One region of the Acidovorax sp. SRI_002 genome, then DNA from elsewhere that is predicted to be linked to it. Evidence: predicted binding sites of a transcription regulator. Region 1 holds the regulator's gene; the other holds the start of a gene.
The links. The regulator NrdR, encoded in region 1, represses ribonucleotide reductase genes. The targets are predictions, from matches to a motif close to CACNANATNTNGTG.

Region 1 (5,684 bases):
TGAAGGTCCACATGGCGAGGAGGCAAGGTATTGCCTCCAGGGGTTTGCCGTAGAAGCCGCATCTGCTGCACCAGGACACTGAATGCCCTCGGAGGGAGACTTGGCTTCGTCTGGCGATGCCTGAAATCTACAGGCAACGCAACCTTACCAAAGGCGCCGCCGCAACTCAAACTGGATTCTCAATGGCGAAAAGACCGGCGATTGAATTTGACATACGCACGTAACAACAGCTCGCAAAGTCCCGAGCGCCAGGTCGGCGCACACCCCCTAAAACCTGTGATTTTTTACATACTTTTCATAACTTAATGATCTTAAAAATCAAAATGTTAGTATTGACTAAGCATTTAGTGAACTTCTAGAATCCGCCAGCCCCAAAACGGGCTAGTAAAAACCCCAACCTCGCTGCCGAACCCGGCTAAGTCAAAGCAGGCCCCAAGCACACCAAAGACGTGCGGCCTCACTTGATGGCGTACCAATCCAGGCGATCCGCCGAGACGAGACAGTCCCCGACGACTGCCCGGCTCACTGTGGCGCCTCAGAAAGGAAGAGCTATGACAGCGTCAGGAAAAATAGTCTCCGGCGTGCGGACCTTCGTGGCCGACGTGACCGAAGGTTTTCTTGAAATCACCCACAACAGCTTTGCCCTCATCGGTCTGGCTGTCGCCTTCGTCGTGATCACCCTCACGGCCCGCCCGGACTTGCGCCAGGCTGGTGAAGCACAGTTGATGAACTGGCTGCAGGCCCGCCAAGTGGAAGTGCTTGGCATGCCCATCGAGCCAGAAGCCAGTGAGCGCGCCACGGCGGGCAACCCCAAGGACCTGCCCAAAGAGCAGGCTGCCGTCGCCTTCTGGCTCAGCAAGAAGTACCGTGTCGCCCCTGAGCCGCTGAGCGTGCTGGTGGCCGAGGCCTATGAAATTGGCGCAAAGTCCAAGATCGACCCGACGCTGATCCTTGCCATCATGGCCATCGAGTCGAGCTTCAACCCATTTGCACAAAGCGCCGTTGGCGCCCAGGGGCTGATGCAGGTGATGACCAATGTGCACACCGACAAGTACCAGAACTTTGGCGGGCACTTTGCTGCCTTTGACCCCGTGAGCAATCTGCGTGTGGGCGTGAAGGTTCTGCAGGAGTGCATTGCGCGCGCCGGTTCGGTGGAGGGCGGGCTGCGCTTTTATGTCGGCGCAGGCAATCTTGCCGACGATGGCGGCTATGCGGCCAAGGTGATGGCCGAGCATTTCCGGCTGCGCCAGGTCGCCGGTGGCCGGGCCATGCCCACCACGCCACCACCCAACCTCTCTACCCAGGCTCCCGCACAGGTCATCCCGGTGGCCGCACCGCCCGCAACGCCTGCCGCCAGCGGTGACAAAGTGGCCCTGCTCTCCGGGCTCTGACAAGGTTCGCGAGCCCCTGGGGGTAGAAACATCCCTCGGACACACCGCCTCCCATTTCCCTGGCACCTTTGCGCGCGTCACGTCAGCTACACTAGCGAGGTACGCGACTGGCGATAGGCGCGGCATCCCACACAGGGTGCTGCCGCTGACGTGGAAACCGACAAGGGCCTGCCTCTTGTGAACCACTGGGAAGCGTGCCGCACGGGGTTTATCCCCTCTGCGTTCAGCCGTTCGCCTGGGCAGCCCTTGTTTCAAGGGACACAAGTTCATAGGACTGCCAATCATGTACGACCGCAATATTCTTGTCGAACAAACCGACCCCGAACTGTTTGCCGCCATCCAGGCTGAAAACGCCCGGCAAGAGCACCACATCGAGCTGATCGCCAGCGAGAACTATGCCTCCCCCGCCGTGATGTGGGCGCAGGGCACGCAGCTGACCAACAAATACGCCGAAGGCTACCCCGGCAAGCGCTACTACGGTGGCTGCGAGCATGTGGACGTGGCCGAGCAACTGGCCATCGACCGCGTCAAGCAGATCTTCGGCGCAGAAGCCGCCAACGTGCAGCCCCACTGCGGCGCCTCTGCCAACGAGGCCGTGTTCCTGGCCTTCCTCAAGCCCGGCGACACCATCATGGGCATGAGCCTGGCCGAAGGCGGCCACCTGACACATGGCATGCCGCTGAACATGTCGGGCAAGTGGTTCAACGTGGTCTCCTACGGCCTGGACGCCAACGAAGCCATCGACTATGAAGCGATGGAAAAGAAGGCCCACGAGACCAAGCCCAAGCTGATCATCGCCGGTGCATCGGCCTACAGCCTGCACATCGACTTTGCGCGCTTTGCCAAGGTGGCCAAGGACGTGGGTGCGATCTTCATGGTGGACATGGCCCACTACGCTGGCTTGATCGCAGCTGGTGTGTACCCCAACCCCGTGCCCCACGCCGACGTGGTCACCTCCACCACGCACAAGAGCCTGCGCGGCCCCCGTGGCGGCATCATCCTGATGAAGGCCCAGCACGAAAAGGCTATCAACAGCGCCATCTTCCCCGGCCTGCAAGGCGGCCCGCTGATGCACGTGATCGCCGCCAAGGCCGTGGCCTTCAAGGAAGCTCTGCAACCCGAGTTCAAGGCCTACCAGGAGCAAGTAGCGAAGAACGCCAAGGTGGTGGCAGAGACGCTGACCGCACGCGGCCTGCGCATCGTGAGCGGCGGCACGCAAAGCCACGTGATGCTGGTGGACCTGCGCGCCAAGGGCATCACCGGCAAGGAAGCCGAGGCCGTGCTGGGCGCCGCCCACATGACCATCAACAAGAACGCGATCCCCAACGACCCTGAAAAGCCGATGGTGACCAGCGGCGTGCGCATTGGCACCCCTGCCATGACCACGCGCGGCTTCAAGGAAGAAGAGGCCCGCATCACGGCCAATCTGATCGCCGACGTGCTGGACAACCCGCACGACGAAGCCAACATCGCTGCGGTGCGCGCCAAGGTCAATGCCCTGACCGCCCGCTTCCCCGTCTACGGCTAAATCCACAGCCGAAAACCATGAAGTGCCCCTTCTGCAGCCACCTCGAGACGCAAGTCGTTGAAACGCGGGTGTCTGAGGATGGGGTCTTCATCCGCCGCCGCCGCCAGTGCGGCGCGTGCGACAAGCGCTTTACCACCTACGAGCGGCCGGAAGTAAACTTCCCGGCCATCGTCAAGAAGGACGGGCGCCGCATTGAATACGACCGGGGCAAGCTGCTCGCCTCGTTCAACCTGGCTTTGCGCAAGCGCCCCGTGAGCACCGACCAGATCGACAGCGCCATCGAGCGCATCGAGGAAAAGCTGCTCAACCTGGGCCAGCGCGAGGTGATCTCCAGCCGCATTGGTGAGCTGGTGATGCGCGAGCTCAAGAAGCTCGACAAGGTGGCATACATCCGCTTTGCCAGCGTGTACCGCAGCTTTGAAGACATCGACGACTTCCGCGCCATGGTCGACGAAGTGCGCAAGTAAAAGCCTTCGTATTGCTGTCTGCACCGGTGCCGGCTACAGGGCCGGACGATCTCAGGCGATTTTGGCCTCCAGCGGTTATCACACAAGCGCTAACAGCTATAAATAGAGTAGCACCCACATCCACGGGCGACGCATGTGGACCTGTGCGGGCGGGCGCTGTCGCGCGTGCTACACCGCAAAATGCTCCAAAATTAATAGCTGCCCGCGCTTTCTGGACAAACGCTAGGTGCCAATTTGGCTTGAAAATTGGCTTGGTGCGAGCCAGCGCGCGACTCGCCTGTACTCCACAATGCGCCCGGTGAAAACCCGCCACTTCCTGCAGCTGGTGCTGCTGTCCGCCCTGTGGGGCGCCTCCTTTCTTTTCATCCGCATTGCCAGCCCCGTGCTCGGGCCCAACGTGATGGCCGCGCTGCGCATTGGGCTGGCCACGCTGACGCTGATGGGCATCATGCGGGTCGCCAACGAACCCTGGCCGTGGCGCCATCGGCGCGAGCTGTTCGGGCTGGGCACGCTCACCGTCGCACTGCCTTTTCTGCTGTATGCCTGGGCGGCCTTGCACCTGCCCGCCGGCTACAGCTCACTGCTCAACACCATGGCCGTGCCCTTTGGTGTGATTGCCGCCGCGTGGATGAAGGAGGACACACTGTGCACGCGCAAGTGGCTGGGTTGCGTCTGCGGCTTTGCGGGGGTGGCGCTGATCGTGCAGCTGGGGCCCGTGGAGCCCACGCCTGCCTTGCTGATGGCCGCCGCGGCCTGCGTTGCAGCGTCTGCCTGCTATGGCATCTCTACGACGTGGATGAAGCGCGCCACGACGCGAATGTCCCCGCTGTCGATCGCCGCAGGCATCCACGCCGCCGCACTGGTGTTGCTGCTGCCGGGCGCTGCGTGGAGCTTGCCCGAGGCCCGTTTCACACCGGGGGCACTGGCTGCGGTGGCCGTGATGGGCATCGTGACCTCGGGCCTGGCCTACTGGCTCAACCTGCGGGTGCTCAAACATGTCTCGCCCGTGGCAGCGATGAGTTCGGCCTTCATGATCCCGCTGTTCGGTGTGGCCTGGGGCCATGTCTTTCTGGGCGAGGCCTTGGGCCCCGGGATGGTGTGGGGCGGAGCGTTGGTGCTGGTGGCCACCGGGCTGGTGACAGGATTCAACCCGCTGCGCTGGCTGGCGGCAATGCGCCCGGGGCGCAGCTAAGAACCAGCAAGCGCCTCAGCGGGCCCCGCGCGTGATGCGGTCAGTGGCGGGCACCGGCACCGGGCTGTGGGCGCGGAAGTAAGCCTCCAGCGCATCCAGGTCCAGCCCGCCCACCAGGCGGTCGCGGCCTTCGGCCAGCACGGTGAAGTTGTCCCCGCCGCTGTCCAGGTAGCTGCTCATCACCACGCGCACCTGCGCATCGTCGCGCAGCGGGGTACCGTTCAGCACCATGTGGCTAATACGCGCACCCACTGGCTGGGTGAGGTCATAGCGGTACGAAAACCCTGCTGACACCAATAGCACCCGGGGCCGCTGCATGGTGTTGCTGCCGCTGGCGAACTGCTGCTCCAGCGCCGCCTTGATCTGCGCGCCCGTGAAGGTCTTGACGACCAACTGGTTGCCGAAGGGCTGCACCGCGTAGAGCTGGCCATAGCGCACCAGCCCTTGTTCATCGGGCACCAGATCAGCGCGCAGGCCACCCGGGTTCATGAACGACAGCTGCGCCCCACCCTGCTCCGGAGCACGCGTGGCGTGGAGCTGGGCATCGGCCACCAGATTGCCCAGCGCGCTTTCGAGCGACGGGGCCGGTGTGCGCCGCAGGGCGCCAGCGGCCTGCCCCACGGGGCGCTGGGCCAGCGGCACGGCAGCGGCACGGTAAGTGTCGATGACCTTCTGCACCTGCGGATCCGCCGCAAAGGACGGCACGGCCGAGGTCAGGGGCACGTGCCCCTGGCTGCCCGTGAACGCCTCGCCCTGCACGATGACATTGCGCGCGGCTTTGTGCACCACGCGGCGGGTGCGCGTGTCCACCCGCAACTGGATGTCCGTGAGCAGCGTGCCGTACTGGCCCGCGCTGGTCAGCAGAAAGGGCTTGGCCGGGTTCACGCGGCCGTAGTCGCAAACATAGGCCTGGTGCGTGTGGCCCGAGACCACCACATCCACGGCCGGGTCCAGCCGCTCCAGGATGGGCACGATGTCGCCCGAAAGGCCCGCGCAGCTGGTCTCCTGCACGCCGGCCGTGGTGCCGCCGCCCTCGTGGATGACCACAGCGATCACATCGGCGCCCTGGGCCCGCAGCAGCGGAATCAGCGCGTTGGCCGTGGCCG
Region 2 (5,684 bases), on a different contig from region 1:
GCTCAAGGCCCACCGCTTTGACGCCGTCATCACCGACATGCGCCTGCCCGATGGTTTCGGCATGGAACTGCTGCAGGATCTGCGCGACCAGCAGCGCCGCGAGCGCTGCGTGGTCATGACAGCGTATGGCTCCGCAGAGAACGCCGTGGAAGCCCTGCGCTCTGGTGCCTTCGACTATCTGACCAAACCCGTGGATCTGAAGCAGTTCCGCTCCGTCGTCGCATCGGCCGTACAAGGCACCGGGGGTGTCCCCGCGCCCCGGGCCGCACGCACCGGCGGCGTACAGAGTCGGCAGGGCGCGTTCAGCGCAGACCCCTTGGCAGCGGGCACCGCACTGGACCGGCTGGTGGGCACCTCAGAGGCCATTCGCAACGTCAAGCAGCGCGTGGCCAAGGTGGCACGAGGCATGGCGCCCGTGCTGATTCATGGGGAATCCGGCACGGGCAAGGAACTGGTTGCGCAAGCGCTGCATGCCAGCAGCCAGCGTGCCGATGGTCCCCTGGTTGCCGTGAACTGCGGCGCCATCCCAGAAAACCTGCTGGAGGCAGAATTTTTTGGTGCCCGGAAAGGCTCTTACACCGGTGCCACCCAGGATCGGGACGGCTACTTTCAGGCAGCCCGTGGCGGCACGCTGTTTCTGGACGAAATCGGTGACCTTCCCTTGGCCATGCAGTCCAAATTGCTGCGCGCCATCCAGGAGCGCAGCGTACGACCTCTTGGCTCCACCCAGGAGGAGACGGTGGATGTGCGCATCGTGAGCGCCACACACCGCGACCTGGCCGCCGACGTGCAATCGGGCCGCTTCCGCCAGGATCTCTATTACCGGCTCAACGTGATCGAAATCGTGATCCCCCCGTTGCGCGAGCGGCGTGAAGATCTGCCTGTGCTGTGTGCCGCACTTCTGGCGCGCATCGCCCAGGAATCTGGCATGCCAGTGCCTTCTCTGACAGAGCATGCGCTCCAAGCCATTGCCGCACACCCCCTGACCGGCAACGTCCGCGAACTGGAAAACCTGTTGCACCGGGCCGTGGCACTCAGCGACGGAGACGAGCTGCATGTGGACTGGCCCTCTGGCACCCCCGCCCCATTGGTGGCGCGGACGCTACCAGCCCCCACCCTCCCCAACCACACCGAGGCGCAGCCTGCCTACCAATCACCACAGCCCGCCGCCAGCACGGGCTGCTCGGTCCCTCTGCCCAATGACCTTCAGGCCTGGCTGGACCAGCAGGAGCGGGACATTCTGATACGAGCCTTGCGCGAAGCGGGTTTCAACAGAACCGCCACCGCAGCCCGGCTGGGCATCAGCCTGCGTCAGATACGCTACCGCATCGCCCGGCTGAACATCGCCGTCCCCAATGACCAGGACCCGCATGACGAGATCGGCTGACGCGGCACCAGGCAGATCAACGCCTTGGGACGGTGGATGGCACCGTGCAGCAACTAGGCTGGAATCCCCCAACCATGGTGTGCGCCCTGCCCCGGCAAGTTCCTCCATCGACCTGATCGTGGTGCATTCCATCAGTTTGCCGCCAGGCACATATGGCGGGAATGCGGTGCAACAGCTATTCACCAATTCGCTGGACTGGGACGCACACCCCTACTACCAGAGCATCCGTGGTTTGGCCGTTTCGTCGCATTTCTTCATTGACCGCACCGGCGCCCTTTGGCAGTTTGTGGACTGTGATCTTCGGGCCTGGCATGCTGGCCAGTCGGCCTACCGTGGCCGCAGCCAGTGCAACGATGACTCGATTGGCATTGAACTGGAAGGCCTTGAAGGGCTTGCGTTCGAACCCGCGCAGTACCAGACCCTGACAACGCTCTGCCAGGACATCGAACAGCGCTACCCCATTGAACACATCGCAGGGCATGAGCACATCGCGCCCGGGCGCAAGCAGGACCCAGGCTCCGGCTTCGATTGGGCGCAGGTACAAAAAGCACTGAACTGGCCCATGCAACGTTTTCCGGCAGCCACCTGGCCTGACATTCAAGCCGCTCGCTGAGGGCGCTGTGGCAGCGCCACATTCAGCGACTTTTTTCTATGTGCATTTGCACATCGTCGCGTCCCCAGACACCACGCGGCCTCGCGCAGAAAATCCGCTCGAAACGCTTGTGTTTGCGAGGTTTTCGCCCTGCTTTTCCGCAGGGGCAACGGGTTCCGGCGGGGTCAGCAGAAGGCCCTGCGGCGCCGCTGACATGCTGTTTCGTTTTTCTGAGGGCAATACGACGGTACACTACCGGTAGTGTCTTGAATGCATGTGACACACCATATATAGTGTGCGCCAGACAGTAGTCCGCCGCACCACTCACACGCTGCGACGGCATCCAGGCCGCGCACCACACCCCAGACAGCCCACAGAAGAGGACCCCCCATGCAAGCTGCTTTGAACACGCCTTCCACGCCCCATGCCGCCTCCCCCGAGGCCCCAAACACCCAGTCCGCACCAGCAGCGGCGGGTAACTCGCTGGCGCACTATCAGATCATTCGCCGCAACGGAGCAGTCGTTCCCTTTGAGCCGCAAAAAATTGCGGTGGCGATGATGAAGGCATTTCTGGCAGTGCACGGCACGCAGGGCGCCGCCTCCGCCAGCGTGCGCGAGGTGGTGGACACGCTCACCCAGAATGTGGTCCGCGCCCTCATGCGCTCGCGTCCCGGTGGCGGCACCTTCCATATTGAAGACGTGCAGGATCAGGTTGAACTGGGCCTGATGCGCGGCGAACACCACGAAGTCGCCCGGGCCTATGTTCTGTACCGCGAGCGCCGCACGCAAGAGCGTGCCCACCACCAGGAACAGCTCGCGCCCGCAACCCCCATGTTGAACGTGATCGACAACGGCCAACGCGTGCAGCTGGACATCCTGCGCCTGCACGGGCTCATCGAATCGGCCTGCGCCAACCTCGGCGCCGACATCCAGGCCGCGCCCATCGTCGCCGAGACCATGCGCAACCTGTATGACGGCGTTCCCATGGACGAGGTCTACAAGGCGTCCATCCTCGCCGCCCGCACCCTGATCGAAAAAGACCCTGACTACACCTATGCCACGGCCCGCCTGCTGCTGCATACCATCGTGCGCGAAGTGCTGGGACGCGAGGTCGCCCAGAGCGACATGGGCCAGGCCTACAGGGACTATTTCCCCGCCTTCATCCAGAAGGGGGTGGACAACGAGCTGTTGGACGAGCGCCTGCTCAAGCAATACGACCTGAACCGCCTGGGCGCCGCGCTCAAGGCCGAGCGCGACCTTCAGTTCGACTACCTCGGCCTGCAGACCCTGTATGACCGCTACTTCCTGCACGTCAAGAAAACCCGCATCGAACTGCCCCAGGCGTTCTTCATGCGCGTGGCCATGGGCCTGGCACTCAATGAAACCGACCGCGAGGCCCGCGCAATCGAGTTCTACGAAGTGCTGTCGTCCTTCGACTTCATGTCGTCCACCCCCACGCTGTTCAACAGCGGCACCCTGCGCTCGCAGCTGTCCAGCTGCTACCTGACCACGGTGCCCGACGACCTGGATGGTATCTACGAATCGATCAAGGAAAACGCCCTGCTGTCCAAGTTTGCTGGCGGCCTGGGCAATGACTGGACCCGCGTGCGCGCCCTGGGCTCCCACATCAAGGGCACGAACGGCGAATCGCAAGGCGTGGTGCCCTTCCTCAAGGTGGTCAACGACACCGCTGTGGCGGTGAACCAGGGCGGCAAGCGCAAAGGCGCCGTCTGCACCTACCTGGAAACCTGGCACCTGGATATCGAAGAGTTCCTGGAACTGCGCAAGAACACTGGCGACGACCGCCGCCGCACGCACGACATGAACACGGCCAACTGGATCCCTGACCTGTTCATGCGCCGCGTGATGGAAAAGGGCACCTGGACATTGTTCTCGCCCTCCAACGTGCCCGACCTGCACGATCTGTTCGGCGCCGACTTCGAGAAGGCCTATGTGGCCTACGAAGAGAAGGCCGCGCGCGGCGAGATCAAACCCGCCAAGACGGTGCAGGCCACCGACATGTGGCGCAAGATGCTGACCATGCTGTTCGAGACCGGCCATCCTTGGATCACCTTCAAGGATGCCTGCAACGTGCGCTCGCCCCAGCAGCACGCTGGTGTGGTGCACTCGTCCAACCTGTGCACTGAGATCACACTCAACACCAGCGACACCGAAACCGCCGTCTGCAATCTCGGTTCGGTCAACCTGCTGCAGCACATCAAGGACGGCCAGATCGACCACGAGAAGCTCAAGAAGACCATCACGGTTGCCATGCGCATGCTCGACAACGTGATCGACATCAACTATTACGCCGTCAAGAAGGCCCGCGACTCCAATCTGCGCCACCGCCCCGTGGGCCTGGGCGTCATGGCGTTCCAAGACAGCCTGTACGAACTGCGCATTCCCTACGCCTCGCAGGAGGCCGTGGAATTCGCCGACAAGTCGATGGAGGCCATCTGCTACTACGCCTACTGGGCCTCCACCGAATTGGCCCGGGAACGCGGCCAGTACTCCAGCTACAAGGGCTCGCTGTGGGATCGCGGCATCCTGCCTTTCGACACGCTGGACATGCTCTCGCAGGCCCGTGGCGGATATGTGGAAGTGGATCGCTCGTCCACCCTGGACTGGGATGCCCTGCGCAAGAAGATTGCACAGGACGGCATGCGCAACTCCAACTGCGTCGCCATTGCCCCCACGGCCACCATCTCCAACATCATCGGCGTTGATGCCTCGATCGAGCCTTCGTTCGGCAACCTGTCGGTCAAGTCCAACCTGTCGGGTGAATTCACGGTCATCAACGGTGGGCTGGTGCGCGACCTCAAGCGCCTGGGACTGTGGGATGACGTGATGATCATGGACCTCAAGCACTTCAAGGGTTCGCTGCACCCCATCGATCGGGTGCCACAGGACATCAAGGCGCTGTACTCCACAGCGTTTGAAGTCGAGCCGCAGTGGCTGGTGGAAGCCGCATCGCGTCGCCAGAAATGGATTGATCAGGCGCAGAGCCTGAACATCTACATGGCCGGCGCATCGGGCAAGAAGCTCGACGACACCTACAAGCTGGCCTGGATCCGTGGCCTCAAGACCACGTATTACCTGCGCACACAAAGCGCCACACACGTCGAAATGAGCACCGTGAATACACGCCAGCTCAATGCCGTTTCATCGGGCAATGACAGTGGCGCATCGGCAGCGTCAGTGCCCGTTGCAGCGAAACCCAGCGCACTCGATGCGGCAGTTGCTGAAGCCACCCATCAAGCATCAGCAGTGCCTGCTACTGACGTCAAGTTCTGCGCTATCGATGATCCCGGCTGCGAAGCCTGCCAATAAGAACTTCGCACGCGACACCTTGGGCTCTTCCGAGGTGTCGCGCATGTGCTGTGAAGCAACAAATCCTTGCTGCACAACGCTTCAGTGCTTTTCTTTTCGCAGCACTGCTTTCATAATCCGAACACTGGAAAATCTATGTTGACCTGGGACGAAGAAGTCAAGCCCTCATCGCAAAATCAACTGGACGGTGGACTGAACCAAAGCCACCCGGCGGGACAGCCGCCTTTGCCTTTCCAAACCCCCTCACTGCAGGAAGTGCACGCACCGATGACGGCCTCTGCAGCACCGCACGCAACACCTGCCGCAGCCACGCAACGCCGCGTGAACGCCGCCGACAAACGCATCATCAACGGGCAGACGGATGTCAATCAGCTG

Region 2: a site for NrdR is predicted at 2,262-2,275, ahead of AC2YJX_RS22950 (ribonucleoside-diphosphate reductase subunit alpha). Genes of this name have one in related genera too.

The regions. Positions count from the first base shown of each region.
Region 1 is NZ_JBYCZW010000001.1:1,023,751-1,029,434, forward strand. It holds gene AC2YJX_RS04595 (lytic transglycosylase domain-containing protein) at 552-1,391, shown strand; ZMP/ZTP riboswitch at 1,485-1,639, shown strand; gene glyA (serine hydroxymethyltransferase) at 1,675-2,919, shown strand; gene nrdR (transcriptional regulator NrdR) at 2,937-3,386, shown strand; gene AC2YJX_RS04610 (DMT family transporter) at 3,676-4,578, shown strand; gene AC2YJX_RS04615 (bifunctional metallophosphatase/5'-nucleotidase) at 4,594-5,684, opposite strand, start outside.
Region 2 is NZ_JBYCZW010000009.1:123,707-129,390, reverse strand. It holds gene AC2YJX_RS22960 (sigma-54-dependent transcriptional regulator) at 1-1,387, shown strand, start outside; gene ampD (1,6-anhydro-N-acetylmuramyl-L-alanine amidase AmpD) at 1,371-2,000, shown strand; gene AC2YJX_RS22950 (ribonucleoside-diphosphate reductase subunit alpha) at 2,370-5,309, shown strand; gene AC2YJX_RS22945 (ribonucleotide-diphosphate reductase subunit beta) at 5,445-5,684, shown strand, end outside.